One region of the Pseudoalteromonas sp. MMG006 genome, then DNA from elsewhere that is predicted to be linked to it. Evidence: predicted binding sites of a transcription regulator. Region 1 holds the regulator's gene; each other region holds the start of a gene.

The links. The regulator sigma-54, encoded in region 1, starts transcription at its own class of promoters, with help from an activator protein. The targets are predictions, from matches to a motif close to GTTGGCACGNNNNTNGNNT.
Region 2: J8L73_RS15740 (YggN family protein) is a predicted target of sigma-54. The motif match lies at 6,768-6,786, and genes of this name have one in related genera.
Region 3: J8L73_RS10415 (flagellar assembly protein T N-terminal domain-containing protein) is a predicted target of sigma-54. The motif match lies at 2,708-2,726, and genes of this name have one in related genera.
Region 4: fliE (flagellar hook-basal body complex protein FliE) is a predicted target of sigma-54. The motif match lies at 4,323-4,341, and genes of this name have one in related genera.

The regions. Positions count from the first base shown of each region.
Region 1 is NZ_JAGJEJ010000003.1:21,965-29,936, forward strand. It holds gene kdsC (3-deoxy-manno-octulosonate-8-phosphatase KdsC) at 1-290, shown strand, start outside; gene lptC (LPS export ABC transporter periplasmic protein LptC) at 287-841, shown strand; gene lptA (lipopolysaccharide transport periplasmic protein LptA) at 831-1,367, shown strand; gene lptB (LPS export ABC transporter ATP-binding protein) at 1,364-2,089, shown strand; gene J8L73_RS04265 (RNA polymerase factor sigma-54) at 2,159-3,658, shown strand; gene hpf (ribosome hibernation promoting factor) at 3,685-3,972, shown strand; gene ptsN (PTS IIA-like nitrogen regulatory protein PtsN) at 3,977-4,429, shown strand; gene rapZ (RNase adapter RapZ) at 4,446-5,303, shown strand; gene J8L73_RS04285 (HPr family phosphocarrier protein) at 5,333-5,605, shown strand; gene mgtE (magnesium transporter) at 5,722-7,080, shown strand; gene J8L73_RS04295 (protein disulfide oxidoreductase) at 7,122-7,658, shown strand; gene J8L73_RS04300 (YgiQ family radical SAM protein) at 7,728-7,972, opposite strand, start outside.
Region 2 is NZ_JAGJEJ010000019.1:21,353-29,324, reverse strand. It holds gene J8L73_RS15785 (LytTR family DNA-binding domain-containing protein) at 1-50, shown strand, start outside; gene J8L73_RS15780 (hypothetical protein) at 70-471, opposite strand; gene J8L73_RS15775 (S9 family peptidase) at 532-2,607, opposite strand; gene J8L73_RS15770 (chitin-binding protein) at 2,755-3,324, opposite strand; cyclic di-GMP riboswitch class I at 3,420-3,510, opposite strand; gene J8L73_RS15765 (cytochrome b/b6 domain-containing protein) at 3,601-4,257, opposite strand; gene J8L73_RS15760 (AzlC family ABC transporter permease) at 4,365-5,066, shown strand; gene J8L73_RS15755 (AzlD domain-containing protein) at 5,066-5,365, shown strand; gene J8L73_RS15750 (glutathione peroxidase) at 5,639-6,130, shown strand; gene J8L73_RS15745 (hypothetical protein) at 6,249-6,434, opposite strand; gene J8L73_RS15740 (YggN family protein) at 6,825-7,622, shown strand; gene J8L73_RS15735 (PLP-dependent aminotransferase family protein) at 7,701-7,972, opposite strand, start outside.
Region 3 is NZ_JAGJEJ010000009.1:12,622-20,593, forward strand. It holds gene J8L73_RS10400 (LapD/MoxY N-terminal periplasmic domain-containing protein) at 1-1,316, opposite strand, end outside; gene J8L73_RS10405 (transglutaminase-like cysteine peptidase) at 1,316-1,966, opposite strand; gene J8L73_RS10410 (LPP20 family lipoprotein) at 2,163-2,621, opposite strand; gene J8L73_RS10415 (flagellar assembly protein T N-terminal domain-containing protein) at 2,766-3,959, shown strand; gene J8L73_RS10420 (LysR substrate-binding domain-containing protein) at 3,965-4,867, opposite strand; gene J8L73_RS10425 (glutathione peroxidase) at 4,977-5,705, shown strand; gene J8L73_RS10430 (dihydrolipoyl dehydrogenase) at 5,787-7,235, shown strand; gene J8L73_RS10435 (exopolyphosphatase) at 7,551-7,972, shown strand, end outside.
Region 4 is NZ_JAGJEJ010000001.1:297,994-305,965, reverse strand. It holds gene fliI (flagellar protein export ATPase FliI) at 1-352, opposite strand, end outside; gene fliH (flagellar assembly protein FliH) at 371-1,177, opposite strand; gene fliG (flagellar motor switch protein FliG) at 1,181-2,221, opposite strand; gene fliF (flagellar basal-body MS-ring/collar protein FliF) at 2,214-3,929, opposite strand; gene fliE (flagellar hook-basal body complex protein FliE) at 3,950-4,282, opposite strand; gene J8L73_RS01370 (sigma-54 dependent transcriptional regulator) at 4,440-5,864, opposite strand; gene J8L73_RS01365 (ATP-binding protein) at 5,861-6,973, opposite strand; gene J8L73_RS01360 (DNA-3-methyladenine glycosylase I) at 7,106-7,717, shown strand; gene J8L73_RS01355 (sigma-54 dependent transcriptional regulator) at 7,883-7,972, opposite strand, start outside.

The DNA of each region.
Region 1 (7,972 bases):
AACATATTTATCAAGGCCAAGAAGACAAACTCATTGCTTACCAAGAGCTAAAAAACAAGCTTAACCTTAGCGACGAGCAAATTGCCTATATTGGCGATGATGGCCCCGATATGCCTGTAATGGAACAAGTCGGCTTTGCCGTTGCTGTAAACGATGCCCACCCACTTATTAAACGTTTATCGCATTATGTTACACAAATGCCTGGAGGCTTTGGAGCCGTAAGAGAACTTACCGATTTACTCATGCTTGAAAATGGTAAGGCGCTTACCACACAAGGCACTAGTTCATGAATGCGGCGCGTATAATACTTAGCATTTTATTCATTAGCTGTATGGTTTGGCTTTGGTACCCTTATTTTACCCAAACAAATACAGCACCTCAGGAAGAAGCTGAAGTGATTGCTGAGCCTGATTATATAGCTATTGAACTTAAGCAAACAGCTTACGATGAACAGGGTAAAATTAGCCACAAAGTAACAGCGGCTAAAATGGAATTATACCAGCAACTAGGTTTTACATTTTTTGAAAAGCCTATATTTACCCTATATAACGAAAAACAAACATGGCAAATAAACGCTGACGAAGCAACATTATACGAAGACAAACAGTTAATTTTAGAAGGTAATGTAGTTGCCATAAATTTAACCGACAACGCTATGATAGACAAAATCAACGCTGACAATATTCAAGTTGATATAAACCTATTAACAATGCGTTCAGAACAGCCTGTTGTCATTACGGGGCCCAATTTAAAAATCACCGGTAAAGGCCTTGAAGCCGACTTAAAAACTGAAGTGATTAAACTAATTAACCATACGCGAACCATATATTATGACCAATAAAATGTCTAAAATACTTATAATTCCAGCCCTTCTACTTGCTTTTAATGGCTATACGGCAGAGCGAGAAGCTCCTGCTGCTGATCAGATTTCAATTAGCGCCGACAAACAAGAAGGTCAGCTAAAAGCCAATGTTGGGATTTTTGAAAAGAACGTTGAAATTATTCACGGTAATCGTCGTATTACAGCTGACCGCTTAGAAGTACATAAGCGCGATGATTTAGGTGATAACAAACAGTTACTAATAGCAACAGGTAGCCCAGCTTATTTCGAAGAAAAACAAGCTGACGGCACGGTAATGAGCGCCAGTGCAAACGAGGTGCGTTACGATGTAGCAAAACGATTTTTAACGCTTGTTGGTGATGCTGAAGTTGCGCAAGCAGGTCAAAAAATCAATGCAAAAAGCATTACGTACGACATGCAACAGCAATTAATTAGCGCCGAAAAAGATGAAAACTCAACCGACCGCGTGCACACTATTTTAGTGCCTGTTAAGCCAAAAAAAGAAAGTGATAAAGGTCAGCCATGAGCACATTAAAAGCAGAGCTATTAGCAAAAAGCTATAAAGGTCGCGAAGTTGTAAAAAACGTTGGCCTTGAAGTCAAAGCCGGCAGTATTGTAGGGTTACTCGGACCAAATGGTGCAGGCAAAACGACTACTTTTTATATGATAGTAGGCCTTGTACCAAGCGATAAAGGCAAAATTTCTATCGATGAGAACGATATTACTCTTTTACCCATGCATAGTCGTGCTAGATTAGGCATAGGTTACTTGCCACAAGAATCGTCAATTTTTAGAAAGCTTAGCGTTTATCAAAACCTAATGGCTATTTTAGAAACGCGTAAAGAGCTTAATAAAAAAGCGAGAGAAGATACGCTTAACAACTTGTTAGATGAATTTAGTATCCAACATATTCGAGACAGCCAAGGTATGGCTTTATCGGGTGGTGAGCGCCGTCGTGTAGAAATAGCGCGCGCATTAGCCGCTAATCCTAAATTTATTTTATTGGATGAGCCTTTTGCAGGTGTTGACCCTATATCGGTATTAGATATAAAGAAAATAATAGAACACCTTAAAAATCGCGGCATTGGTGTATTAATTACCGACCATAATGTAAGAGAAACCCTTGATGTTTGTGAAAAAGCCTACATTGTTTCTCATGGAGAGTTAATTGCTTCTGGTACACCAGAGCACGTATTAAACGATAAAACGGTACGCGATGTTTATTTAGGCGAGCAATTTAGGCTGTAACATTTACGCCATGTCTTTAAGCATCTGCTAGTATTAATTATAACAACATAAAAGGATTGTTAGAGATACATGAGGCAATCATTACAGCTGCGCATGGGCCAGCAACTTACAATGACTCCACAGCTGCAACAAGCAATTCGTTTGCTGCAACTCAGTACATTGGATCTCCAGCAAGAAATACAAGAAGCGCTTGATAGTAATCCGCTTCTCGAAGTAGATGAACAAGATTACACGGAAGAATCGGCTGGTAAAAACGAGCAAAAAGCAGATAACGACGAAGTAACCGTAAGCGCTAGTGCTGACGAAAAACCGAGCGAGTACGAGCAAGATAGTGGTGAAGCACTTACTAAAGATACAGTAAGTGACGAAATGGCTATGGATGTAAGCTGGGATGAGTACATGAGCGCAGCACCTGCTTCATCATCAGGCCCAATGCCAGAAGATGAATCTATTTACCAAGGTGCTTCAACCGAAACACTTCACGAATACCTAATGTGGCAATTACAGCTCACGCCATTTAGTCCCACGGATGAAGCTATCGCAATAGCGATAGTTGAAGCCGTAGATGACTCTGGTATTTTAACACTTAGTTGTGAAGAAATTTTAGAAAGCTTTAATCAAGAGAATGACGACGAAGGTGAAGTTGAACTTGATGAAATAGAGGCCGTTTTAAAACGTATTCAGTTATTTGATCCTGTGGGTATAGCAGCTCGTAGCTTACAAGAGTGTTTGTGTATTCAGCTAAATCAGTTTGATAAAGATGCGCCTTTTATCAATGAAACAAAGATGATTTTAACCGAGCATATTGATCTATTAGCAGCTCGCGACTATCGTACATTAATGAAGAAAACTAAGCTCAAAGAAGACGAGCTTAAAGAAGTAATGACGTTAATACACACTCTAAACCCTAAACCCGCAGATACTATAGTAAGGGAAGAGTCAGAGTATGTAATTCCCGATGTGTCGGTGAAAAAAATAAAAGGCCGCTGGGTCGTTGAGCTAAACCCAGATAGCATGCCTAAAATACGTGTTAATAGCCAATATGCAGCTATGTCGCGTACAGTTAAATCTAGTGGTGATAGTCAATTTATTCGCTCTCATTTACAAGAAGCTAAATGGTTTATAAAAAGCCTAGAGAGCAGAAACGACACATTGCTTAAAGTAACTAATTGTATTGTTAAGCAGCAACAGGGCTTTTTTGAGCATGGTCCAGAGGCCATGAAGCCTATGGTTTTAAACGATGTTGCTGAAATGGTAGAAATGCACGAATCGACTATTTCGCGCGTAACTACTCAAAAGTACATGCACACGCCACGTGGTATATTTGAGCTTAAATACTTTTTCTCAAGCCATGTAAGCACCGAAAATGGCGGTGAGTGTTCGTCTACAGCAATACGTGCTTTGATAAAAAAATTGATTGCCGCAGAAAACTCAGCAAAACCATTGAGTGATAGTAAAATTGCGGATATATTGGCTGAGCAAGGAATTAAAGTAGCTAGACGCACAATCGCAAAATACCGCGAATCTCTGGCTATTCCACCGTCTAATCAACGAAAGAGTTTGATATAAGACGCAAAACAAAGAGGAAAACGCTTATGCAACTAAACTTAACTGGTCGTCATGTAGATGTTACTGATTCATTGAGAGACTACGTAAATAATAAATTTGCAAAGCTAGAAAGGCATTCTGATCATATAAACAATGTTCATGTCATTCTCGATGTAGAAAAACTCAACCAAAAAGCTGAAGCTACTATCCATGTAAGTGGTGCAGAATTATTTGCATCTACTGAACATCAAGATATGTATGCTGCCATTGACTCGTTGATTGATAAGCTCGATCGTCAAGTTATTAAACACAAAGAGAAGCTTGCTCGACACTAATATGATGAAATTAAGCTCACTTATATGCCAGGACTGCAGCAAAGCTGCGGTCCTTTTTAATAGCAAAAAAAGAATTTTAGAGTTTATTAGTGAGCTTGCTCATGAAAAGCTTCCTTACCTTTCCCAACAAGATATCTTATCTGCTTTAATGAATAGAGAGAAACTTGGCAGCACGGGGATAGGCCGTGGTATAGCAATCCCTCATGGAAGAATGAGTGGTGCAGAAGAGCCATTAGCATTAGTACTTGTAAGTGAAAAAGCAATAAATTTTGACGCGATTGATAACCGCCCAGTTGATATATTTGTTGCACTCATCGTACCAGATGGCGATAACCAGCAGCACCTAAAGACTCTTGCAACTATAGCTGATAGACTAAATGACAAAGAGTTTTGTAAACAGCTACGCTGTGCAAAATCTGATGCTGAGCTTTACCAAGTCATTGTTAACCAATCGTAGTTTAAAAGGGTGATAAATGGAGTTAATTATCATAAGTGGCCGCTCCGGTTCTGGAAAGTCGGTTGCTTTACGCGTTGTAGAAGATTTAGGTTATTATTGCGTAGATAACATACCAGTAAACCTACTCCCCTCTTTAGTGCGAAGTGTGTCGGACACCTACGATAAAATAGCTGTTAGTATCGATGTGCGTAACATCCCAAAAGAACAAGATGAATTTAATGATATCTTTGAATACCTTCCAGGTTTTGCAAATCCCACTTTATTTTATCTAGATAGTGACGATCAAACCCTGATCAAACGCTTTTCTGAAACACGCCGGTTGCACCCGCTTTCTATTGACTCGTTACCACTTGATTTAGCTATACAAAAAGAAAAACAATTGCTAGATGTATTGGTAACCCGTGCTGACTTTATGCTCGATACAAGCGACTTGAGTGTTCACCAATTAGCGGAGTCTATCCGTGAGAAAATTCTCGGTAAAAAAGATAAGCAACTTATTGTAACCTTTGAGTCATTTGGTTTTAAACACGGTATCCCTAAAGAGGCTGACTATGTATTTGACGCTCGTTTTTTGCCAAATCCGCATTGGGAGCCAGAGCTTAAGCCTTTAAATGGCTTAGACCAACCGGTTAAAGATTATTTAGCGAGCCACAGCATAGTACAAAAATTCACTTGGCAAATTCAAACATTTGTACAAACATGGCTACCACACCTAGAGCGTAATAATCGTAGTTACTTAACAATTGCCATTGGCTGTACTGGCGGGCAACACCGTTCGGTGTATTTAGCTCAAACAATTGGTGAGAGCTTTGCGATGACGCACCCTAATGTAAAAATTAGACACCGTGAACAAGAAAATAATACAGCCAAATAATCACCTGTTCAGCTTACATAGAGTAGATTATGCATTGTGAAGACACTTTTTTAATAAAAAACAAACTTGGCTTACACGCTAGAGCTGCGACAGTGCTTGCACAGTTAGCCGTGCAGTTTGATGCCACCATTACACTGTTTCAAGATGATAAAGAAGCAGCTGGCGATAGCGTACTTGCATTAATGCTACTAGAAAGCAGCCAAGGTAAAGAAGTTAAAGTAGTGTGTGAAGGCCCTGATTCTGAGCAAGCCTTACATGCTGTTGGGCAGTTAATTGCACAACGGTTTAATGAACAAGAATAATTAAGCTTAACTTTTAGTAATAAAAAATTTTACCCGGTTAAGCTTATAAATAAGGTTAGTGCGCCTGTACACTTACCGCCTCCCCTAAGTAATATAAAAATTTGTAAAGGACGCCAATGCCTGAAGCTTTTGAACAAGATTACCCACTTCAACAATTAAAACAGGTGACCAAGTCACTTAATAGTGGTCAATTTGTTCAAGTTAGGCGCATGCTTGCAAAAACAGCTCCTTGTGACACTGCACTATTATTAGAATCATCACCCCATAAAATCCGTCGTTTACTTTGGCAATTAGTTGACCCTGATGTGCAAGGTGATGTTCTTGAAGAACTCTCTGAAGATGTACGTTTAGGCATTATTGCTCAAATGGAGCCTAAGCACATAGCCGCCGCCACTGAAGACATGGGGCATGATGATTTAGGTGAAGTGCTACGAAGCCTGCCTGACACCGTTTATAAAGACGTTGTTAGCGCAATGGATATTCAAGACAGGGAACGAGCAACTCAAGCCCTATCATATCAAGAGCGCTCCGCTGGCGCGTTGATGAACACCGATACGGTAACCATTCGCCCTGATGTTACTCTTGATGTAGTGCTCCGTTATATAAGACTCAGAGGCGAGCTCCCTGAAGGCACTGATGACTTATATGTAGTCGATAAACATAACTGTTTTTTAGGTGCATTATCACTCAGTACCTTACTAACTAACCCACCAGAAAAAATCGTTCTTGATTTAATGGACGAAGATTGTGAATCAATTCCAATCTCTATGGATGAAAGTGAAGTTGCACAGCTTTTTGAGCGTCATAACTGGATATCTGCACCGGTAGTTGATGATAACGCACACCTGTTAGGCCGTGTCACCATTGATGACATTGTTGATGTAATACGCGAAGACGCTGAGCATAGCCTTTTGAGCTTAGCGGGTCTTGATGACGAAGAAGATACCTTTGCACCCGTTTTAAAAAGCTCAAAAAAACGCTCAGTTTGGTTAGGTGTAAACTTATTGACCGCTCTTGCAGCAGCCTTTGTAGCAAGCTTTTTTGAAGGTACTTTAGATGTATTGCCTATTTTGGCGGTGCTAAACGGTATTGTGCCTTCTATGGGGGGCGTTGCTGGCAGCCAATCTTTAACACTTGTTATTCGTGGTATTGCTGTAGGTCATATAAATCAAACAAACCAACGCTTCTTAATGATGAAGGAGCTTGCCATTGGCGCGTTAAACGGTATTTTGTGGTCTCTTTTAATTGCTGGTGTTATAGCACTTTGGCAGTGGGATTTTATGCTTGGTGGCGTACTCGCTTTCGCTATGTTTATGAACTTAGTCGTCGCGGGCGTGGCGGGTGCAAGTATTCCTATTATATTGAAAAAGATGAATATTGACCCCGCATTGGCAGGCAGTGTTGTGCTTACTACCGTAACTGATATTGTTGGTATTTTTGCCTTTTTAGGCACAGCGACTTGGTTGCTGATATAAGTTAAAACCGTTTGATAAAAGTGATTTGAATAAGCACTCTCATGGCAGCTAATAACAAACCTAAAAAATCCCTCAAACATAAAGGGCTTTCAACACTAAAGAGTGTGTTGGTATATGGTTTTATATTTATCATAATTTATACAGCTATCAATTGGTGGCGACAACCTGTGATGCCAGCTAACCCGCAATTGCAGTTAATAGACTATCAAGATAAGTCCATAAACCTAGGTAAAATTAGCCAAAGTAAACCAACGCTTATTTATTTTTGGGGTACTTGGTGCCCTATTTGTAGTATTACCTCTGAAGCTATAAACGAGCTTGCAAAAGACACTCATTACTCGATAGTGACCATTGCAATAAAGTCGGGATCGGATCAAGATCTTCATCGCTATCTCATTGAAAACAACTACACCTTTACAACAATAAATGATCGAAATGGTGAGATATTTGCCGATTGGCAAGGACAAGTAACGCCTTCCTACATAATCTTAAAAGATAGTAAAATGACGCAAGGGCTTACAGGCATTCAGCCTTTATGGTCGCTTAAATTACGCTTATGGTTATCTGAAGCTTTTTAGCAAAAAACTCTTTATTGCCCATACTAATGTGTCAATAAAGAGCTTTTAAATTTTAGGCTTGCGTGGCTATTACCTTACTCGCTGACGATTACCACCCACTTTTGGTTTTGTATTCGCCTTTTTAAATTGGCTAAAACCGGTATGGCGCGTTAAAGCTGGGCGACCTTTAGCGCCTTTACCTGCTTTTTCATCTCGGCCTTCTTCTGGTACTAAGCAATTAGGGCCTTTACCTATTAAGTTAGCTTTACCCATTTTACGCAGTGCTTCACGGATCATAGGCCAACCAGATGCATCATGATAGCGCAAAATCGCTT
Region 2 (7,972 bases), on a different contig from region 1:
CAAGAAGGTATAAAGGTTGTTTAGAAAGTATAATAAGCCCCATGGTTTAGAGGCTTAATAATAGTGAAGTCACAACCAATATGTTTTTATATATTCATCGTCAGGGTGTTGATGTAAATAGCTTGCTGAATCTTTATAAAAGTTAACTTCAACATCACTGTTATTCCATACTTTTTCAAACATATCTCTAGCAATAATGTTGGCATATAAGTAGTCAACACGCTGGTAACCACGTTCTTTTACACTGGCAAAATAAGTCTCTAAGGAATCTAAGCTATCAAGTGTTAATAGTTCAAATTCTTTAAGATTTACCACAACAAATTTTACCGCACCTTTAGAGTGGGTACTCAACTCATGTACCACGCCATTTGTTAACGAGTTAATCCCTTCATTATTAAAGCTCCCCACTAACTTTAAATACATAGTGGGTGGTTGAGAACAAATATTAAACTCACCATGTGCTCCAAACATAAATTACCTTTTATATATCAGTACATGATTAAAGCTTAATACAATTTTTTAATTTTGCAGTTAATTTATAAGAGCAATAAAAAAAGCCATTTCGAGCGCTTTTTCTTCGAGGCTTTTGAAGCGACCCGATGCTCCGCCATGCCCTGCATCCATATCTGTTTTAAACACTAAAATATTATTATCGGTTTTAAGTTCACGCATTTTTGCAACCCATTTCATAGGTTCCCAATACTGTACTTGTGAGTCATGAAGGCCTGTTGTTATTAGCATATGCGGGTAGTTTTGCTCGCTAATATTATCGTACGGTGAGTAAGCTTCAATTATATCGTAAAACGCAGGGTCGTTTGGGTTACCCCATTCGTCATACTCATTGGTAGTAAGCGGAATACTTTCATCAAGCATGGTTGTAAGCACATCTAAAAATGGAACATGGCAACCAACACCACAGTATAGTTCTGGAGCTTGGTTTACAACGGCGCCCATTAATAAGCCACCAGCACTTCCGCCTGATGCAAAAATTTTATTTTTATCACCATAACCTTGCGCTACTAATGCCTTAGTTACATCAATAAAATCGTTGAAGCTATTTTGCTTATGCTCTTTTTTACCTTGCTCATACCATTGGCGCCCCAGCATTTCTGAGCCTCTAACATGGGCAATTACATATACAAACCCACGATCGAGCAAGCTTAATGCTGTACTTGAAAAGCTTGGATCAAGTGTATAACCATAAGCACCATAGCCGTATTGAAACAACGGGTTTGTTCCATCTTTTTTAAAGCTGTCTTTTTTATACACTATTGATACAGGTACTTTGATACCGTCGCGTGCGGTTACCATCAATCGTTCAGATTCATAGTCATCGGCGTTGAAGCTACCTAGCACTTTTTGCTGTTTGAGTAATGTTTTAGCGCCGGTTGCTAAATCAACATCATACAAAGAACCTGGCGTTGTGAGGCTCGAATAATAAATACGCGCGCTTTTAGACTCAGGCTCTGGGTTCATCGCTACTGCGGCGTAATAACAAGGGTCATCAAACTCCAATGTCATACGCTCATTGCGCTTATTCACAACTACAAACCGAGCTTGCCCTTGCTCTCGCTCGCTCAGTACTAAAAAGTCGTTAAATAATTCAACGCCCTCTAACAATACACTTTCGCGATGCGCCGTATGTTCTTGCCAACGTGCTTTGTCCGCAATAGTTTGGCTAGTCGCCGTCATTAATCTAAAGTTTTGAGCTTGCCAGTTAGTTACTATGTAAAAAGTATCGCCAAGTTTGTCTACATCAAACTCGTGACCCTCTTCGCGAGGCATTAATGCTTTAAACTCACCTTTTGGATTATTAGCATCTAATACCCATGTATCGTTTGTTTCTGTACTCGCTAAATCAATAATAATTAAGCTTTCATCGCGGCTTTTACCAAGACCCATAAAAAAGCTACTGTCGTGCTCTTCGTAGACCATTACATCTTGAGTTTGTTTAGTACCCAGTTCGTGTCTAAACACCTGAAAACCTAATAGCGTTTGCAGGTCTTTTTTTACATAAAAAACAGTTTTATTATCGTTTGCCCAAACAATTTGCCCTTCGGTATTTTCAAGTACGTCATCAATCATTTCATCTGTTAAAAGATTTTTAAAACGTACGGTGTAAATACGACGCCCTTCAGTATCTTCAGAATACGCCATAAGCTGCTCGCATGGGCTAAGGGCAACTTCACCTAATTCAAAAAACTCATAACCCGTAGCAAGCACATTTACATCTAACAGCAGACTTTTATTGTCTGTGCTCATGCTAGTGCTTCGGTAATGGCGAGAGTACTCATCATCACCGCGTACTTCTGAGTGATACCAGTAAGCACCATCTTTTACAGGTACTGTATTGTCATCTTTTACTATGCGCCCTTTCAGCTCTTTAAAAATAGCTTCTTGCAGTGGCTTCATTGGCGCTAGTTGTGCAGCGCAATAGGTGTTTTCTGCTTTTAGGTGCGCTAATACATCTTCGTTTTGACGCTCATCGTCACGCATCCAATAATAATTATCGACCCGCGCTTTATTGTGGGTAGTTAATGTATAAGCTTGCTTTTTAGCAACAGGGAAATCAGGCAATAAACTTAAAGAGTAATCAGGACGAGGCACAAAATAACCAATATAAAAAATAACAATGTGGTCAGTTTAACATAAAAATAAAAAAGCCCACCCAATACTTGGGTGGGCTAAAACGGTAAACGCTTCATCACTAAAACCGTTATACCTTTGGGAAGATAGTCTATTTAGTACACTTAATTAACAGGGTACTTTTTGCCAAGCCATAGCCCAGCTTTTGCCTACACCAGGTTCAAACATAGGTTTTTCATCATCGCTTGCACGGCAAAACTCATTAAATGGCCATGGCTTGCATTGATAAACATACCCTGTTTTAGGTTGTAGTACCTTTGTACCAGCACTGTAGTTATTAATATGTTCTGGGTATATATAATCATATTGCTGGCTGCACTTTTCAGGGCGTTCATGGCACTTAGCAATGCAATGAAAATTAACTTCAGCTTTGCAAATACCACTTGTTTCTAAAGCAAATATTTTATTATGCCGATACGCTACAACCAAACCTTGTTCAGTCATTCGCCCTGCGCTTACTAAAGGTACATGCACGTTTATATACTCGGCGATTAAACGTGGCCAAGCATGCGGTTCACCTTCTTCGCAAGAGATAATTTTATAATCAAACGATAAATCAACGAGCACTCCTTGCATGTCGTAAAAAGTTACACTCACCACGTCGCCAATAAATAATTGGGTATGATGATTTAAGCAACCTATTACTGACCACGTTCCACAGGCCAGCGTCGTATGCATAAACACAGCAACACCTTAGAGTCACAAAAATTTATCCATGGTATATGGATACACAATAAATATATTGAGGGCAAGAGATACACGATAATACACAGTGCAGCAGTCCCGCTATCGTAGTTTTACAAGTAAAACCTTAGACCGGAAACTTTGCGTCCTAACCTTTAGGTTAGTTTGCCAACAACTCGGCGATTATAATTAGCCACCGCACAACAATCAAACAAAAGAATGTAACCGAGACAAAAAAACAACCCTTTAAGATTGTTTTTAATCCATTTATTAGCTAAATAAATAATTTAACGGCTCTTTGGCCCAACTAAATGCTAGCACCGCTAATAACCCTAAAAAGATCACCCACGCAGGCCAAGATGATTTAGTAAGCTTTGTTTGTGCATTTTCATCACCAAGTTCTTTAGTACCTGTAACCATTGCTTTAACAAGTGGCTTACCTTTAAATTTATATACAATAATAGCCAGCATATGCAAACCAATAGCGTATAACAAAATGTCAAAATTAAGGTGGTGTAGCCAATTAGCAAAATCTACGGTATCGCTCGATACATACTCAACTAATGGGCCGTCTGTTAAAATACCATCACTGCTCATTAGCCCTGTTAAAAGCTGAGTACTAATAAGTATAAAAAACAAAATTATCATGTAGCTGCCCTGCGCAGAGTGCCCAGGTGCATCTGTAGGGGTTTTAATTGCGCTAATTACCGACTTTGGTGAATGTATTAGCGCACTAATTTTTGCTGTTTTACTGCCAAACACTCCCCAAATAAAACGGGTAACAATAAGTGCAAGCGTAAAAAAGCCCATTACAAAATGTAGCTCAATCATGCCCTCTTCGGCACTAAAATATAACGCAGCAATACTCATTACTAATAACCAATGAAAGCTTCTAATAAAGCTATCCCAAACCTGTACTTTTGACATTGCGCCCACCCTAAATAAAACAGTACTATTTAATATGATATCTACTTTAACATCATCATATTAAGGTATCCTTATGAGTCATTCCACAAGTCATATGAGTAAAAACCATGCAAGGAACTAAAAAAGCTATTTTAAAGGGCTTTTTAGATATGCTGCCACTTTGTTTAGCGGTTATTCCGTGGGGTATTTTGTGTGGTTCTTTAGCTATTCAAAATGGCTTTAGCGCTTTTGAAACCCAAGCTATGTCACTTTTGGTTTTTGCAGGCTCTGCGCAATTAGTCGCTATAGAGCTTATGGCGGGTAATACTCCGCTACTCACTATTTTATTTACTACGTTTATTATCAGCTCTCGTCATTTTTTGTATGGTCTCGCTGTTCGTCATAAAGTCATTGATAAACCCATGCGCTGGCGCTTACCGGTAAGCTTTGTATTGACCGACGAGCTATTTGCTTTTTCGCACCATCGCAAAGCATATAGAACAAAAATAAGATTAATATACGCACTTAGTGCCGGGTTTAGCTTTTATATAGCTTGGAACTTGTGGACTCTCATTGGTATTGTGGCGGGCTCTATGCTGCCTGACTTAACCAATCTAGGGCTAGACTTTGCAATTGCAGCTACGTTTATAGCGTTAGTTATTCCAGGTGTTAAAAACTTAGCCACCTTAGTCACCGTGATAGTCGCGGGTATAAGCGCAACTCTATTAAAAAGCACAGGGTTTGAGCTGTGGTTAGTATGCTCGGCTTTACTTGCTATGTGCGCAGGGTACTTCACATCAAGAATAACCACAAAGAAGGACGCGCACTAATGATGATCACAATATTACTTATGGCGTGTATTACCTTTTTTACGCGTTACTTATTTTTGCACCGTGCATTACCATTTAAGGAGGGCCCCAAGATGCAGCAATTTTTAAGCTTTAGTGCCCCAGCCGTACTGACAGCTATTTGGGTCCCTATTGTATTTTTAAATAAAGAGGGTATTAACCTTAATTGGCAAAATCCCTATTTAAGCGCGGCTATTGTGGCCGTTATTGTGGCTTACAAAACACATAACATTTATTACACCACCCTTGCAGGAATGGGTCTTTTTTTAATACTTAATTAGGGCATGTTGATCGTCCCTAGAAAGAGCTAAAGGGCAGCGCATGTTTGGTATTTATGCCGCGTTATAGCTTATTCATAGAGAATAACCACACTACATAGGCTAAGCCTTGCTTACAAACAAACATACTGATGCAAATTTACCCACAAAAGTTCAACATGCCCTAAGCAACCCTACATTTATTAATAGATTTTTGTTACTGCAGTGAAACTTTATACTTTTCGATATATGCATCAGCGAGTAGAATGCTTGAAACAATAATAATAAGCGTCAATCATGCACGAATTTTATCAATTAAGCGCAACTAGCTTGCAAGGCCAGCCCATTAACTTTAGTGATTTTAAGGGGAAGGTTGTACTTATCGTAAATACCGCCAGTAAGTGTGGGTTTACCTACCAGTATGAGTCTCTTCAGGCCTTACACAATAAATATGCAAGCCAAGGTTTGGTTATTTTGGGTTTTCCGTGTAATCAGTTTGGCCAGCAAGAGCCTGGCGACGCCACCCAAATAGAGCAAGGCTGTTTAATTAACTACGGTGTTAGTTTTTTAATGTCGGCCAAAGTCGATGTAAACGGTGAGCATGCCCATCCTATTTTTCGTTATCTAAAATCAGCATTGCCTGGTTTTTTAACACGTAAAATAAAATGGAACTTCACTAAGTTTTTAATAGCGGCCGATGGCACACTGATAAAACGCTACGCTCCTTTTACTAAGCCTGAAAAGCTAGAAATAACCATTCAAAAAGCACTTAAAAACATTACGGCATAAAATTAATAAAGAGGCGTATAGCCTCTTTATTGCCAGTTAAAACTAAGCGTTAAACATGTTTATAACCACACGTATAAATACCTAAACAAAACTGGCGATGTATTTTTACTAGTACAATTTACTCTATGTAATCGCTTAAATCGTCTTCGCCTAGGTTTTTACGCAAACGTTTTTGTTCAAGATAGTCTTCCAACTTTTTCTTAACTTTTTGCTTGTTTTTATCATGTTGATTACGCCCGACCATTTCGTATTCGTCTTCAACAAAATCATCATCTAGCGCATCGTAACTAAATGTCTTACCCACAACCCACTCCATAAAGTGTTTGAGACCAATTAAGGATTTTATAATCGCAATAATTGGTGAAATTAAAAATGTTCAGTACTAAATATGATTTACATATTAGTACCAAAATAAAGCCATGTAGCTATCGTAAATAGTCTTCATGTCAGTATTGTGAATAAATAGCGCTAAATTCGAATTGAGGAAAGTGAGAGTTTTTTATCGTATCGATAAATAAAATTTATCACTTTTTATTTTTTAGCCAATTTGACTAAAAAATAGTTATTTACTTAATGAAAGAATCACTATCAAGCCGCCCATAAACACCTAACCCATTGTTTAAAATAAACAAATAAAACTGGCACCAAACTTGTTATTAGTTAATCGTCATCAACAAAAAAGTAGAGAACAAACATGAAAAAATTACTATTAGTAAGTGCTTTAATTTGTACGCCCGCTGCAATGGCTCACAACGATAACGATTCTGCAATTTCATTTAGTAACGAACAGTGCAATGTTGAATTTAAAAATGATGTACGTATTAAGCCAAACGAATTAGAAATTTTTACAGCTAATAATCGCACCATGCAGTTCACTACTGACGGCGATTTAACTATAAACGGTGAGTTAATTAACCTTAATAGCAACCAACGCGCAGCGTTAAACACCTACTCTGATAGCTTACGCACTCAATTACCTGAAGTAGCGAATATAGCTTTAGAAGGCGTTAAAATTGCAGGTGTTGCACTCGCTGAAGTAGGCAACGCATTTAATATTGATGGCTTAGATAATATGTCTGAACTGATGGACGATATTAAAGTGGAAGTAGAAAACACTTTTTATCAGCAAGGCACCTTTGTCATGGGCCAGCAAAGCTTTAATCAGTTTGGTGAAAACTTTGAACAGCAATTCGAAAATCAAATAGAAACGGCTGTTGAGTCTGCAGTTATGCAATCAATGGGCAGCATTTTAGTTGCACTAGGCTCTGAATTATTAGGCTCAGGTGGTGATATGGAAGCATTTGAGCAGCGCATGGAAAATATGGGCGCACAAATAGAAGAAAAAGTAGAACTACATGCTAATGCACTTGAAGAACGTGCTAACGATTTATGTGGTAATTTTGCCGACATTGCTAAGCAAGAAGAGCAATTAGTAGCACAGTTACCTGCGCTTCAAGGCTATGAGTTATTTACAATTAAGCCAACTAAGTAACCCAAGTAACTATATTTAACATCCCTTTAGCAGCATTTAAGGTTACTTAAATGCTGCTTTTTTATGTACTGATTTACATTATTTTCTTGCTAATAAAGTAAGCTCGCCTAATGTAATAATAGCGTGCTCCATTTGCTCACTCCATTGCACACCATAACTTAATCTAAAACAGCTTTTATATTTACTCGTCGCAGAAAATATAAGCCCAGGCGTTATGCTTATGCCTACCTCAAGCGCCAGTAAAAAAAGCTTTTGGCTATCGTACTCGCCACCTAAGTCGAGCCAAATAACGCAGCCGCCTTGAGGGTCACTTATGCGAGTATTTTTTGGCATGGCTTGTTGTAAACAAA
Region 3 (7,972 bases), on a different contig from region 1:
AGTGTTTGGTTATCTAAAGCAGACTCAATTGCACTTTGCCAACTTGTAGCGTCGTCAAATAACTCACTTTTTTGTTTACTGTCAGCCTCTTTAGCACGTACTGCAACTTGCTTCGTATTGCCTGATTTTAATAATTCATCAACGCGTTTTAATACATCAAACCTTGAGTCCTCTTTTAATATGTATGTACAGCTGTGAGGTATTGCTAAGTTGACGCTTTTATACTCTTCAATAAAAGCTTGATGCAAAGTTTTAACTCTTTCACTTAGTAGTTCTATATCGTCTGTATCACTAAATAAAACGGTAAAGTCACTATGGGAGATGCGCGCAATGTAATTTTCAGAAAAATGCTCTTGGTTTAACTCTAAAAACTCAATTAACATATCCGAAAAACGGCGTAAAAAATTAACCATTTCGACCCGGCCAATTTGCTCACTTATTTGATCTAAGTTTACAATTCTAAATAAAAACAAAGCCCCATGCGCATGATCTTTCGACTTTTGTAAATGCGCTTCAAGTGTGGCGCCAAAATATTCACGGTTGGCCAAACCGGTTAATTCGTCATGCTGCGACTTAAACCTTAGCTCCTCTAACCGCTTACTATCCTCTTTTATAATACGGCTAAAACGTGTGGATAACTGGTTCATTGATTGTACTAATCGAGCAAATTCAAATGTGCGCGGCACCTTTGATTTAATAAAGCGCTTTTCTCCAAATGCATTTGCCTGATAAACCACATCATCCAACGGCTTTAAAATCCTGCTTAAAAAGTAAGCACTCACTATACAAGCAAAAAAAGCGACTATTAAAAAGCTAAAAAACAGCTTGAGTGCACTTTCCCACAGGGCTTGCTCTGCGTATTGGCTATGGCTTTCTATAAATAACGTACCAAACTGTTGCCATCCATTATTTACTTGCCCTACCCCTGGCTGCACATTTAACCCATATATTGCTTTAAACCAGTTTGGCACAGACGCTTCCAGCTCATCAGCAAAGGTGCGTTTAATTATTACCTCGCCATGAGGGTCTTGAAGCTCAATACGTTTATAGTGCCCGGTATCAAACGTGGCAGATACCAATAACTCAAGCTCAACCGGATCTTTATCTAATTGGCTAATCATCAATGCAAGTGAGCTTGCGTTATCTACATTTTTTAAATACAACTGAGTAGAAAAGTAACTTTTGGCCGAATTGGTGCTAATTAAAACACTGCTAACAAACCCAACAAAAATAACAATCAGCAATGCAATCCAAAGCTCTTGCCGAAGCGTTATTTTGCGCTTTTTAAAATAGTTAGATAAGGAAAATGATGCCATTACCACAAAACTCCTTCATTGGTTGTCTGCTCCAAAATTTTACGCCAGCGAGAAAGCCTTGCTGTTGGGCTCGCAACACTTTTGGTTGAATTATTAGCCCATAAACCTTGGCTGTTAAAGCTAAAAACAGGGCTTAAATCTACACGTTTTGCAGCAGGTAAAACCTTTGTAATTAAACTGTCTAAAATAAGTGGCTGAGCGTTAGGTGTAGCAAAATAGCCAAGTACCATGTGTGCTTGTGTTTTATTGGAGCCCGCTAGCTTTGCTTTTACGTAAATAAGCCTCAACTTATCGTCGCTTACACCTAATGCTCTTAGACTAATGTATTTTGCAATTGCGTAATCTTCGCAATCCCCTAAGCCGCGTCCTAGTGTTTCAAGCGGTGTGGCCCAATAGTCATTTTGTTTCCAAAGTAAAATATCGGTTTGATAACGCAAGTTGCGGGCAAAAAAATTGTTTACTATCAGTATTTGTTGTTGTTCTGGTTTATTTTGTGTTTGCACCAACATGCTTTGCCAGCTTCGGGCAACAGCTACTCGTGCTGGGCCATATTTTTTCCCCATAAGCTCAATAAACGTATTAAATTGAATGTTTAATCGGCTTGCAAACACACCGCTTGAAAGTAAAAAAAACAGCAGTAAGTAGCGCAAATTATTTTTGCACCAAAGAAGTAGTTTACCGTTGCAGAAGAAAGGCCTAAGAGTCATTCACAGGCCAAAGGATAAAAAATTAGAAACATACACTAAGCGCTACACTACTTGTTTAAATATTATTCGTAACAACAGCATAGCACTCAATATAAGAGGATGAGATATTTTGTAGGAGTTTTTTAATAGCAGTCGTGATTTAGTAGTAAGTTACTTTTTTAACTTCACGGGGTTTTACCTCGCCAATATATAAATCGTGTACACGCTTCATATTTAGCTCAAGCTCTGTAATGTAGGTATCATCTACAGCATAAGTTTTAATTACTTGTGCGCCTTTAATAATTCCTTGTACTTGGCTTTGTAAATAATCATCTTGTGCAATTGAGCCTTCCACTGTGGTACCAGCGGTAATTTTTTGCCCGTATACTTGCTCAGTAAGCTCTCGGTACGCTTCTAGCTTTGATGCTTTAATAGCCATTAGCTGTTTTTGCGATAAATTAGCGCCGCTTTGTAAACTAATAGGTGCATAGCCCACAGCTTTTAAAACCGGGTAGTTATTTGGCTCTACGTACTTATACTCAACATGTTTATCAAAAATACTGCTACAGCCACTTAAGCTTAAACACCCAAGTGTAATTAATAATGAAATTGCTCGCATAGCACATGACCCTTAAAAACTAGTTACAGCAACTTATGCACGTTTAATGCCATTTATAAGTTAAACAATGAATGCGCTAAAATAACATTGGTACAGTCCTTGCTATAGTGTCATCATTAACAAAAGTATAATTGGAGTAAGAGTATGAAGTCGTTTTTATCATTGGCATTTGCAGGCTTAAGTGCAACTGCTTTATTAACGTTTTCGGCTTTTACTCAAGCGCAGTGGTACGAATCTACCGGCCATGCACAAATACAAAACGGCGATATAGCAGCAGCTAAATCAGCCGCTATTAAAGATGCTATAACACAAGCTCTTGTGTTTTCAGGTGCTCGTGTAAGCTCAGTGCAAACCTTGGTAGATGGCGTTTTAATGCAAGACCAGCTAAAAATTAGCAGCCATGGGGAAATTCAAAAAATAGAGTTAGTAAGCGAAGACCGTCACAGTAGTAAATTTGCAATTACCCTACGTTTAGATATTTTTGCTCAAGCTGAGCAATGCCCACAAAATAGCTTTAATAAATTTATAGCGGTCACTCAAAGCCGTCTTGTACATCGTGAGCATGCCATGATGGGTCAAATATTTGACGTAAATAAAGCAATTAGCAAAAACATATTTACCGCACTGCAAAAATCAAAAATGAGTGCTATTCCTGTCGCTTATTACAATAACGCGATTAGTGTAGATAAATACTTTTCACAGCAACATGACTACTCAAACGCTCAACTAGAAGAAATCGCCTCCCGAAGTAACGCTCAATACGTATTACTTAGCCAAATAACTGATTTATCAACCAGTGACAAACTAAATAACGATTACGCATTTTGGCAAGACGAAACATACCAGCGGGGCTACAACATAGAATTTGTATTATTTGATGGCACCACATATGAGCAACTTTGGCAAAATAGCTACCACACTAAAGCAATTTGGCCCTTTGAAAAAACCACGATTGTAGATGTGAATTCTGATAGGTTCTGGCAATCACCTTATGGGAAAAGCATAACCGAACTCAATCAGTCAGTCAGTTACGATATTCAAGCAGCTATGGCGTGTTTACCTACTCAGGGCAAAATTATGCACATGGAAAATAGCAAAATAGTGGTTAACCTAGGAAAAGCACACGGGCTCAAAAAAGGCCAGATGCTAAGTATTGCGCACCATAACTACTTAACAGATGCTCAAGGTAATACCATGCCCCACACTATTACTACACTTAACACTATTCGTGTAGAGCAGCTTTACCAGCAAAGCGCGATTGCAATGAGCATCGATGAAAAACCACTACCTGGTGTACAAATTAATGATGTTGTAGAGATAATCAGCCAAGAGCTTTAAATAACTTAATTAAGCTTTTTACTCAATTTAGCTTTTAAATTTGGGTGCTTAGTTAACCACTCACCTAATTGCTCAACACCCGACAAGTGTGGGTAATGCTTTCTACATGCAAACACTACATTGCGTTGCTGATTAGGAAATATAGGCAAATAATCAATACCTATGCGCTGTGTACATGCAAGTTTAGGTACAAATGTAATACCATCATCCATAGCCACCAGCGCTAATAAAGTTTCAAGGCTATTGCCCTGATATTGATTAGATACATCAACCCCAGCTGAAAAACAAAACTTTTGGGCTTGATCTTTAAAGCAATGGCCATCACTTAACATTAGTAGGCTGTAATTTTGTAGATCACTTAGAGCCACTTTTTTATGTTTAGATAACGCATTATCGTGAGAAACAGCAACTAAAAAGTCTTCCTTATACAAATTAATCGTATGGTAATTTTTAAGTTCCGGTACGTCGGCCAGTATTGCAAAGTCGAGTTCGCCGTTATCAAGTGCTTCTAAAATTGTTGCCGTTTGCATTTCAGTAAACGCAAATTGGCTGTCTTTAAAGGCTTCCTTCATTGAAGTAAGTAAAGCTGGCAGCAGATATGGGGCAATGGTCGGAATAATACCGATAGTAATTTTGCCCTGTAGCGGCTCGTTAGAGGTTGCAGCAAGCTCTTTTAGGATTTGTGTTTGCTCTAAAATAGTTTCTATTTGTGTCAACAAACGTTCACCTTTGGCTGTTAACGTTACTTGCTTTGTTGAACGGTCAAACAATACCACACCTAGCTCCTGCTCAAGTTTTTTAACTTGTCCGCTTAATGTAGGTTGGCTTACAAAACACGCATCTGCCGCTTTGCGAAAATGCTTGTAGTGCGCTATTGCTTTAACGTATTCAAAATCTTTTAAGTTCATATTCATCTACACCTGATAGGTTATGCCTATTAGTTTAATACAAACAAACGATTGGAACTATATTTATTTATTCGCCATAATGGCTCCAACAAATCAAGAGGAACAAACTATGTTAAAGAATATTGAAGGCCAAACAATCCCAAACGTTACATTTGCAACTCGTCAAAACGACGAATGGAAATCGGTAACTACAGATAAAATTTTTAAAGGTAAAACAGTTGTCGTATTTTCACTACCAGGTGCATTTACACCAACATGTTCATCAACACATTTACCGCGCTACAACGAGTTAGCTGGCGTACTTAAGCAAAACGGCGTTGACGAAATTGTATGTTTATCAGTTAACGATACCTTTGTAATGAATGCATGGGCTGAGCATCAAGAAGCGCAAAACATTACATTATTACCAGATGGCAACGGCGAATTTACTGACGGCATGGGCATGTTAGTAGACAAAAACGACTTAGGCTTTGGTAAGCGTAGCTGGAGATACTCTATGCTGGTTAAAGATGGCGTGATTGACAAAATGTTCATCGAACCAGATTTACCAGGTGACCCGTTTGAAGTATCTGATGCAGACACAATGCTTGATTACATCAATCCTAAACAAGCAAAACCGGAGCCTGTGACAGTATTTACTAAACCTGGTTGCCCATTCTGTAAAAAAGCAAAAGAGCTTCTTACTGAAAAAGGCTACGCATTTGAAGAAGTTGTAATGGGTGCAGGCGCAACATTAACTAGCCTTAAAGCAATCACTGGCCGTGATACTGTTCCACAAATATTTATTGGTGGTCAACACATTGGCGGCTCAGACGATTTAGAAAAATTCTTTGCTTAATTAATAAGTAAATAAAAAAACCTAATAGAAGTAGGTAAAAATAGGGGCATACACGCCCCTATTTATTAGAGGAAAAACGCTATGAAAGAATTGCAAACCGATGTTGTTGTTATAGGTGCTGGTACTGCAGGTTTAAGTGCATACCGTAACGCTAAACAGTTCACACAAAACGTATTAATGATTGAATCAGGCCCATATGGCACAACATGCGCACGTGTTGGTTGTATGCCAAGTAAATTATTAATTGCCGCAGCTGAAGCCGCTCATTCAATTGAAATGGCACCAGCATTTGGTGTGCATAGCTCAAAACCTAAAATTGATGGCAAAGCAGTAATGGCGCGTGTTAAAAGTGAACGAGATCGCTTTGCAGGATTTGTAGTAGAAGCCGTAGATGAACTACCAGATGTTGATAAAATTCGTGGTTACGCACAATTTTTAGACGCCAACCGCGTACAAATAGACGACGATACAATTATTACAGCTAAACGCTTTGTAATTGCCACAGGCTCTCGCCCTTCATACCCTGGCGTATTTAATAACTTTGGCGACAAACTTATTATTAACGACGATGTATTTGACTGGGACGACCTACCAGAATCAGTCGCAGTATTTGGCCCAGGCGTAATAGGCCTTGAAATTGGCCAAGCGCTTAGCCGACTAGGCGTAAACGTAAAACTATTTGGTGTAGGCGGCGCAATTGGCCCACTTACAGATCCCGTAGTAAGAGACTACGCAAATACTGTTTTTGCAGAAGAATTTTTTGTAGATACCGATTCAAACGTATCTAACATGATGCAAGTGGGTGATAAAGCCCAACTAACTTACACTGACAAACAAGGTGCTAAGCATACAGAACAATTTGACTACGTACTTGCAGCCACAGGTCGAGTACCCAACGTAGATAAATTAGGCCTAGAAAACACAGGTATAGAACTTGATGAGCGCGGTGTGCCGCACGCTGATCCGCATACAATGCAATGTGGTGAGTCAAATATATTTATAGCGGGCGATGCCAGCAACATGATCCCATTGCTACATGAAGCATCTGATCAAGGCACAATTGCTGGTCAAAATGCTGGGCGCTTCCCTGATGTACGTATCGGGCTTCGCAGAGCTAAAATTGCAGCTGTATTTAGCGACCCACAAATAGCAATGGTTGGTGAAAGCTACAAGCAAATTACAGAACGACTAGGTGAGTGTGGTTGCTTTGAAGTAGGCGAAGTAAGCTTTGAAAACCAAGGTCGCAGCCGAGTAATGCTAAAAAATAAAGGCCATATGCGCGTTTATGCAGAGCAAGGCACAGGCTTATTTTTAGGTGCAGAATTTATTGGCCCACAAGCCGAACATATAGCCCACTTACTGGCATGGGCTGTGCAAAATAAAATGACCGTACCAGAAATGCTAGATATGCCATTTTACCATCCAGTAATTGAAGAAGGCTTACGTACCGCACTGCGTGATTTAAACGCCAAACTAAAATTTGGCCCAGATATTATTAACAGCTGTATGGAATGTGGCCCAGGCGCTTAACGTTTATATGGCACAAAAACAAATACATACTTGCTAACAAAAAGCCAAAACATCTGTTTTGGCTTTTTTATGTGTTTTTTTAAGCTAATACCAATTGTGTTAAATTATGCGTTATTTATAGCGACAGACAAATAGAGTGAAAACAAGGCATAACTTCGGTATGCACTTGTTTTAATTAATAAATCAACAACACCGCAAGCACATTATTTACCACGCTAGAATGAATAAATGTTTAATTCGATTGGTATAATCTCTCAAAAAAAATTTTAGCTGTTACACTCAATTGATAACTCAATTAAAAAAGATGGAATAGCTATGCCCAATAATAAATTTAGACTAGTCACCCGCAGCGATTTTGACGGCTTAGTGTGCGCCATACTGTTAAAAGACTTAGACCTAATTGACGACATCTTATTTGTGCACCCAAAAGATATGCAAGATAGAAAAATAGACATAACAGCAAACGACATCACCACTAACCTGCCCTACGTTGCAGGTTGCCATATTGCATTTGACCACCACTTAAGCGAAACAGTACGTAACGCAAGCGACATAAAAAACCACGTAATTGACCCAGAAGCCCCCTCTGCTGCGCGCGTAGTTTACGATTATTACGGCGGTGCAGAAAAATTCCCAAATATTAGCGTTGATATGATGGACGCAGTAGATAAAGGCGATGCCGCACAGTTTTCAAAAGACGAAATACTCAACCCAACCGATTGGGTATTAATGAACTT
Region 4 (7,972 bases), on a different contig from region 1:
CATCAAGAGGACGGCCTAAACCATCAACTACGCGACCTAGTAAGCTCATTCCCACCGGTAAACCGGTATCGTTTACTTGAGGAATAACTCTGGCACCAGGTAACACGCCAGAAATATGATCATTTGGCATTAAATAGAGTGTTTGATCATTAAACCCGACGATTTCAGCATCAACAAAGCCGTGCATTGTTTCAATTTTGCATTGGCTACCAACAGGTGCACGCAAACCTTTAGCTTCTAAAGTAAGGCCTACCACTCGCGTTAAAATACCGGCCACAGCCGGCGCTGGAGTTTTTATATGTTGTTGGTATTGAGATAAGCGTTCGCTTAAAGGTGCACGTTGCTGTGACATAACACGCCAAAAATGAAATTAGATACCACTATTATGCAAAAAACTATCCAACGTTTCTTTGACACGTGTTTTTAGGGTCATATCGAGCGACGATTGTGCTGTTTTCACCTCACAGCCGCCGCGCTCAAGCGTTGGCTCTGCAACTAGCTGCCAATTATTATCAGCAATTGTTTGCTCGCCGTAACTCTCTTTTATAAGGGCAAGGTCGTCTGGGTGTAAATGTATGCGTACTTTTTCTTGTTCAGCATTAAGTGAATCAATGCTTTGCTTTAAGGTATGTAAAATAACATCGGGCGATGTTTTTACTTCTTGATAAATAACAGCTTCGGCTAACATACTTGCTAATTGTACTAATTGCTTTTCTGCTTGTTCATCTACTTTATTGAGGGGGATGGTTAAGCTCTCTAAAATGCTTTTTAAACTCGTTAACTGCTCTTCAATCAGCGGTTTAACGTCTTCATGACCTTGTGATTTGCCAAGCTCAACGCCCTCTTTGTAGCCAGCGTCTTTGCCTTCACCGACGCCTTTTTCAAAGCCATCTATGTAACCTTGCTCATGACCCTGTTTGAGCCCTTCCTCGTACGCGTCTTGTCTAATACGCTCAAGCTCAACCATAGTTAATGAAGGGAGTTCTGGCTCTTCGGGTTCATCAGCGGGCATCTCCTCCTCAAGCTCTTTTTTGTAAAGCTCACTCAGAGGGGTGCCATAAGCAGTAGAGCGATCGCCAAAACTACTTTCGTCTGGAGCTACATCAGGAATAGCCCAGTTTTTTAATAATTCATCAGCTTCGTCAGCGCGAAGGGTATGACCTTTGAGTTTGCTCATGGTTTACAAGAACTCCTCACCACCACCGCCACCAAGTTGAATTTCACCTGAGTCAGATAATCTGCGCGCAGTTGATAAAATCTCTTTTTGTGCAGCCTCTACTTCACTTATACGCACAGGTGCCATTGTCTCTAAATCATCAGCAAGCATTTCGGCTGCACGCTTAGACATATTGCCAAGTATTTTATCTTTAAGCGCATCATCTGTGCCCTTAATGGCCTTCATTAATACATCTTGCTGAACTTCACGCAATATTGCTTGAATACCACGATCTTCAACGTCCAGTAAGTTTTCAAACACAAACATCAGATCTTGAATTTGTTGCGACATTTCTTCGTCATGCTCACGAATAGAGTCCATTAACTGCCCTTCTACGTTTGTATCTAGGTAGTTCATAATATCTGCCGCAGCTTTTAAGCCACCCATTTTAGCTGCTTGCGCACCTGCTTGGCCGGCAAATTGTTTTTCCATAATTTCATTAAGCTCTTGTAAAGCAGCTGGTTGTACTTCTTCAAGATTGGCAATACGCATAGTTAAATCAAGACGCACTTTTTCAGGAAATTGCGCAATAATTTCAGCTGACTGCTCCGGCTCTAAGTACGACAGTACAATTGTTTGAATTTGCGGATGCTCATTGCGAATAATGTTGGCGACCTGTTTAGAGTCCATCCATTTTAATGAATCTAAACCTTTAGCCCCTGAGCCCATAACAATTTGGTCAATAAGACTCGCGGCTTTATCTTCACCAAGAGCGGCTGTAAGCGCTTTTTTAATAAAGTCTTCTGACTGAAAACCAATAGTACTAAAGCTTTGAATTTGCTCTATAAACAAATTATGTACAGCACTTATTTTAGCCTGCGATAAATCATCTAGCGCAGCCATCGCCATACCCACCTTCTGTACTTGCTTTGGCTCCAAGTGTTTAAGTATTTGCGCGGCATCTTCTTCTGATAAACTCAAAAGTAATATAGCGGCTTTATCTACACCGTCTAGTTTATCAACATCAAACGATGGCGGGAGTTGTTTTTGTTCTTGATCAGTCATCTTCTGTTAACCACGCTTTCACTACTTGTGATGATAGTTCTGGTTCGTTAGCGACAAGGGCACGAATTGCTTTAAGTAAGTCTTCATCGCCATGTAAATCCGGTAACTGCAGTGTACCATCACTTGAGAAACCAACCGAAGCAGAATCAAAGTCTTTATTTAGCATATCGAGCGTACTGTCGCCAATATCTAAGCCTGAGCTTAATGCATCTTCGTCGTACTCTTCTAGAGTATCATCAGGGTAAATTAAGCGTTTAAGCATTGGTTTTACTACTGCCATTATTAATACAATAATAACTAAGGCACCAAGTACAAGGCGGACTATTTTCATAAACCAGTCTTGCTCCCAAAGCGGGACTTCAAAATCTAAATCAGTCGCTTCTCTTACAAATGGTACGGTAACTACTTCAAGCGCATCACCTCGTTGCATATCAAAGCCAACACCGCCTTGGAGTAAACGACGAATATTTGATAATGCCTCAACCGAACGAGGAGCCATTGTTGTCTCGCCGTTTTCACCTACTTTAGGTAGATAATCAACAGCAACCGACACACTAATTCTACGTATTACACCGGTTTGTTGGCGTTTGTGGGAAATAGTTGTATCTAGCTCGTAGTTACGCGTTGCCTCTTTATGGCTGCGTGTTGGAGAAGTGGCAGTGCCTGCTCCGCCTTGCCCTGCGACCTCAGGAATATTTGAATTAACCGGGGGCTGATTAGTCAGCGCACCAGGAATACCCACAGCTAGACCACCTATGTTACTTTCTTCAAATGTGGTTTCGCTACGTACAGCGGGTAAGTCGGGGTTATAACGTTTTTGAGTTTCTTCTACAGCGCTAAAGTCCATACTTAAATCAACCTGAGCGGTGTAATTACCTAACCCTACAACCGGAATAAGTATGCTATCTATTTTTTCTAAATATTCTTGCTCGCGTTTACGCTCAAGGTCGTACTCTTTACGAGAGCGCGCTGCTAATGAACTTTGTGAGCCTGAATTTAATAAGCGGCCATTTTGATCGGTTACCGTTACACGAGCAGGCTCTAACCCTTGAACGGCTGACGCTATCATATCAACAACTGAGTCAATTTCTTCACCGTCAAGCATTCTGCCGCGTTTGAGAGTAAGTACCACTGTGGCTGATGGCTTTTTTTCTCTACGTGCAAAAACGTTTTCTTTTGGAATAGCTAGCAATACTTTGGCGCGAGTTACATTGTTAAGCTCTTCAATGGTGCGGGCAAGTTGTTGCTCTCGGCCATGCTTTAAACGTTCACGTTCTAAGCGTTGGCTTACACCAAAGCCCATATCTTGCATAATAATATCGCTACCAGATGTAGGCCCTTGCTCTAGCCCTTCGCGTGCCATTAATAATTTAATATTTTGGTATTCGCTTTCATCAACCGATACGACATTTCCGTCAAGTTGGTATTCAATTTTTTGTGCATCTAAAAAATCAAGCGTTTGAATAAGCTCTTCTGTAGGCATTTTACCTAATGGACGCATGTCTGGCTGACGAGCCCAAATAATAACAAAAATAGCGATAGCTAAACAAATAGCTAATGCAATAACAAGCGTGACTTGGCGTAATACATCAACACCATTTAACGCACTTAAATAGCCCGATTTTTGCTCTTGTTGACTATCGCCATCGCTTTGCTCGATTGTACCACCAGCAAGTGCAAGGTCTGTTGATTGATTAGATTGCGCCACAATAATTCTCCACTACCTAGTTAAACAGGCATGTTCATGATTTCTTTGTAAGCTTCTACAAGTTTATTACGAACCTGTACTGTTGCTTCAAATGCCACTGATGATTTTTGCGAAGCAATCATTGCATCGGCAAGCGATACACTGCGGTCGCCCATTTCAACGGCTTTTACTTTTTGGCCTGTGTCTTGTTGTAGCTCATGTACTGTATTTAGTGCATTACTTAACATATCGCCAAACTGTGCGCTTGAAGGTGATTGAACCTGAGTAGGCAGCTTATTTGTTTGATTACTACGGCCAGCTTCTAAGGCCATTGATTGCATTTCTTGAAATACAGCGCTGTTTTGAATTTTCATAATTTTTCTCTGACGGTGCAGTTAACTCTTAAAGGTAATAAAGCACAAAGCATGCCAAATAAATAAGCCTTTAAATACAATATGTTAACATGTTATTTTGTGAGTCAGAGTTTTGACAACCCTAAATTCGTAGTTCGAATTTAGGGCTCAAAGGGAGCTATGCTGGAAGTGAAATACCTAAGTCGCGCATTTGCGCTAATTTATAACGTAAGGTTCGCGGGCTAATACCGAGCGTTTCGGCTACGTCTTTGCGTTTACCTTGACAACGCGCTAACGTTTCTAAAATTATTCGATGCTCTTTATCTTTTAGCTCGTCTTTATAGCTGCCGGTGTCTGGTGTCGGTAAATCTTGCTGGGGCATTACATCAGCACTTTGCTGATCGTAATAAGCGCTACTCAACGACTTTTTCTCTACCACTTCACTTTTTTCAGTCTGTGGAATAACAAAATTGCTCGGCGCTAAATTTTCAATAAAAATAGCATGCTCATTTATTGTGTCGCCACTGCGCAGTATAAGCGCACGTTGAATTACGTTATCGAGCTCACGTACATTACCAGGCCACGCATGAGCAAGTAACTTTTGCTCGGCCGCGCTATCTAAATACGCCATCGGCTCTTTGCTTTTACTTAAGTGACGTTCTATTAAGTGTTTAGCTAGCACAATTATATCACCAGGGCGTTCACATAAAGGCCGCCACATAAGCGGGAACACATTTAATCTGTAATATAAGTCTTCTCGAAACTGATTATCTGCCACGGCTTCTTTTAAATCGCGGTTACTTGTTGCAAGCACACGTACATTTAATTGAATTGTTTTACGACCACCCAAACGCTCTACTTCGCGCTCTTGCAACACACGTAATAGTTTAGCCTGTAGACCTAAATCCATTTCGGTTATTTCATCGAGTAAAATAGTGCCACCTTGTGCTTGCTCAAATTTACCTGGGCAAGCTTGAATAGCCCCTGTAAAAGCACCTTTTTCATAGCCAAACAAGGTTGCTTCAAGCATGTTCTCTGGTATTGCTGCGCAGTTAATTGCTACAAAAGGTTCACTACTACGGCTTGATTTATCATGAATATAACGTGCGAGTACCTCTTTACCTGAACCACTAGGGCCAAGCACCATAACACTTGCATCAGAGCGGGCAACCTTGCTTGCAAGCTCAAGTAGCTGAATGCTAGTAGGGTCGGCCACAATGGGGCCATCTGTATCTTTAGGTTTTTCAGGTAGGTAGCGGCTCACCATATTTAGTAACACCTCAGGTGCAAATGGTTTTGCCATATAATCAATAGCCCCTAAGCGCATTGCCTCTACTGCATCATCAATTGTTGCATACGCGGTCATCATTAATACAGGTAAGTCTGGATAATTTAATTTAATACTACGTAGTAAATCAAGACCACTCATTGCGCCCATTTGTACATCGCTTACCACTAGTGAAAATGACTCTTTTTTAAGTAGTAGCATTGCTTGCTCTGCACTATTTGCAGCTACACATTCAATACCCGACATTTCAAGTGTATCAATTAAGGCTTCGCGTAAGCCTGCGTCATCCTCAACAACTAAAATAGTGTTACTCATAATGATTCCTCTAATTTAGATGTGGTATTAATGGGAAGTAACATACTAAAGCAGGCTCCCCCGTGTTCATTATTAACCACGTCAACACGGCCTTGATGCGCACTAGCCACAGAACTTACAACCGCAAGTCCTAAGCCTGTGCCTTGGCTTTTTGTAGTAAAGAATGGCTCAAATATTTTATCGCCTTGGCTTAAATCAACGCCTGGGCCATTATCACATACGCTAATTCGTACCATATTTGAGTCATGTGAATCTGTTTGAGCCGTTATTTTTACCACTGCGCCATTGCCAATAACTTGAATACTGTTATGCACTAAATTTTGAATCGCGCTCGCAAGCGCAGTTTTATTACCCACAATTTGTATGTCTGGCTCAGGTAGGCTGACATCAAGCTCACTATTATTAAGGGCTACCATAGCGTCTGCGCCAGTTTTAACCTCTGTTAATAACTGCTGCATGGAAACTTGCTCAACAACTTGCTGATCACCACTTTTTGCAAATAGCAGCATGTCGTTAACTTGGGTCTCTAAATCTTTTAATCGCGACATTAATTTAGTCTGAAAGTTGTCACGAGAAGCTTCCGGCAAACGTTTTGAGCCTAAATTAGCTGCATATAACATAGCAGCAGAAAGAGGCGTACGAACTTGATGCGCCAATGACGCAACCATTTTACCCAGCGCACTTAACCGCTGCATATGGGCAACTCTTTTTTGTAATCGACGAGTTTCTGTTAAATCAGTCATTAAAATAAGTTGGCCAGGCTCAGGAGCGAGTGCGGTTATATCCAACTTTATTAAACGCCCATCTTTAAGTGACACTTCGTGCCCATCATCTTGATGTGGACGAAAAGAGCGCTGAATCACATTAAACCACTTCTCACCTTCTAATGGCTCACCAAGCATATCTATCGCTATTTGATTTGCTTTCGCTATCATGCCTTTGCCATCTAGCACCACCACACCTGCGGGCATAGTGTCTACTAAATGCGAAAGCCAGCTAGCTTGCTTTCGCAGATCGCTTAACTCACCAATGTACTCCTCTTGAAGTAAACATGGGTTATACTGATTTGCAGAAATAAACTGTGGTTTTAACACGCTTGCAAGAGCCATAATCAAATCTCAAATAGATGTAGATACAGGGCTAAATGCACGATTTATACCAAGATTTATTTGTATATTTTTCATTACGTTACACGCTAATTTTAAGTGACATAAAAATGACGCACACTAAAAGGAATAACAATGAGTAAGCAAAAAAAGTGCCGTTGCCCATGGCTCGACACCACTAAACCAGACTACGTTATTTACCATGATGAAGAATGGGGCGTGCCACTTTATGACGATACAAAACTATTTGAATTTATTACGCTAGAGTCGGCGCAAGCAGGTTTAAGTTGGTATACCATTTTAAAAAAGCGTGAAAACTACAAAAAAGCATTTGCTAACTTTGATGTACACAAAGTAGCTAAATATACAGTACAGGACGTTGAGCGACTCATGCTTGATGAAGGGATAGTGCGTAACCGCTTAAAAATTTCTGCAACCGTTAATAATGCTAAACGATTTATAGAAATTCAAAAAGAATTTGGTAGTTTTAGTCATTACCAATGGCAGTTTGTAGGTAATAAGCCAACTATTAGTGATTTAAATAGTATTGATGACTACCCTGCAATTACAGAAGCTTCTGCCGCATTTGCAAAAGATTTAAAAAAACGTGGTTTTAAATTTTTAGGCCCTACAACGGTATACGCACATATGCAGGCATGCGGTATGGTTAACGACCATAGTAATGATTGTTTTAGAAAAAAAGAAATTATTGAGGCTTTTAGCAAGTCGATGAGTAAGTACAGCTAAGTAATTAGAAGCTGCTCTTCTCACGCGAGCAAGCTTGGCGTCTACCGCCAAGGTTCAAGTGTGTATTTATCTTTCAAACCCAAAGCTGCATGCGCAATGGGTAAAGTTCGTAAAGTGATAGCGACAATGAATATGAAGAAAAAGTATTTTGTCTTTTGTGCACTATTAGTCTCGCGACAAGTTATACTTTTTCATTTTTTCGACGAGTGTTGTACGCCTCACACCTAGTATTTCTGCGGCGCGTGCCACAACATA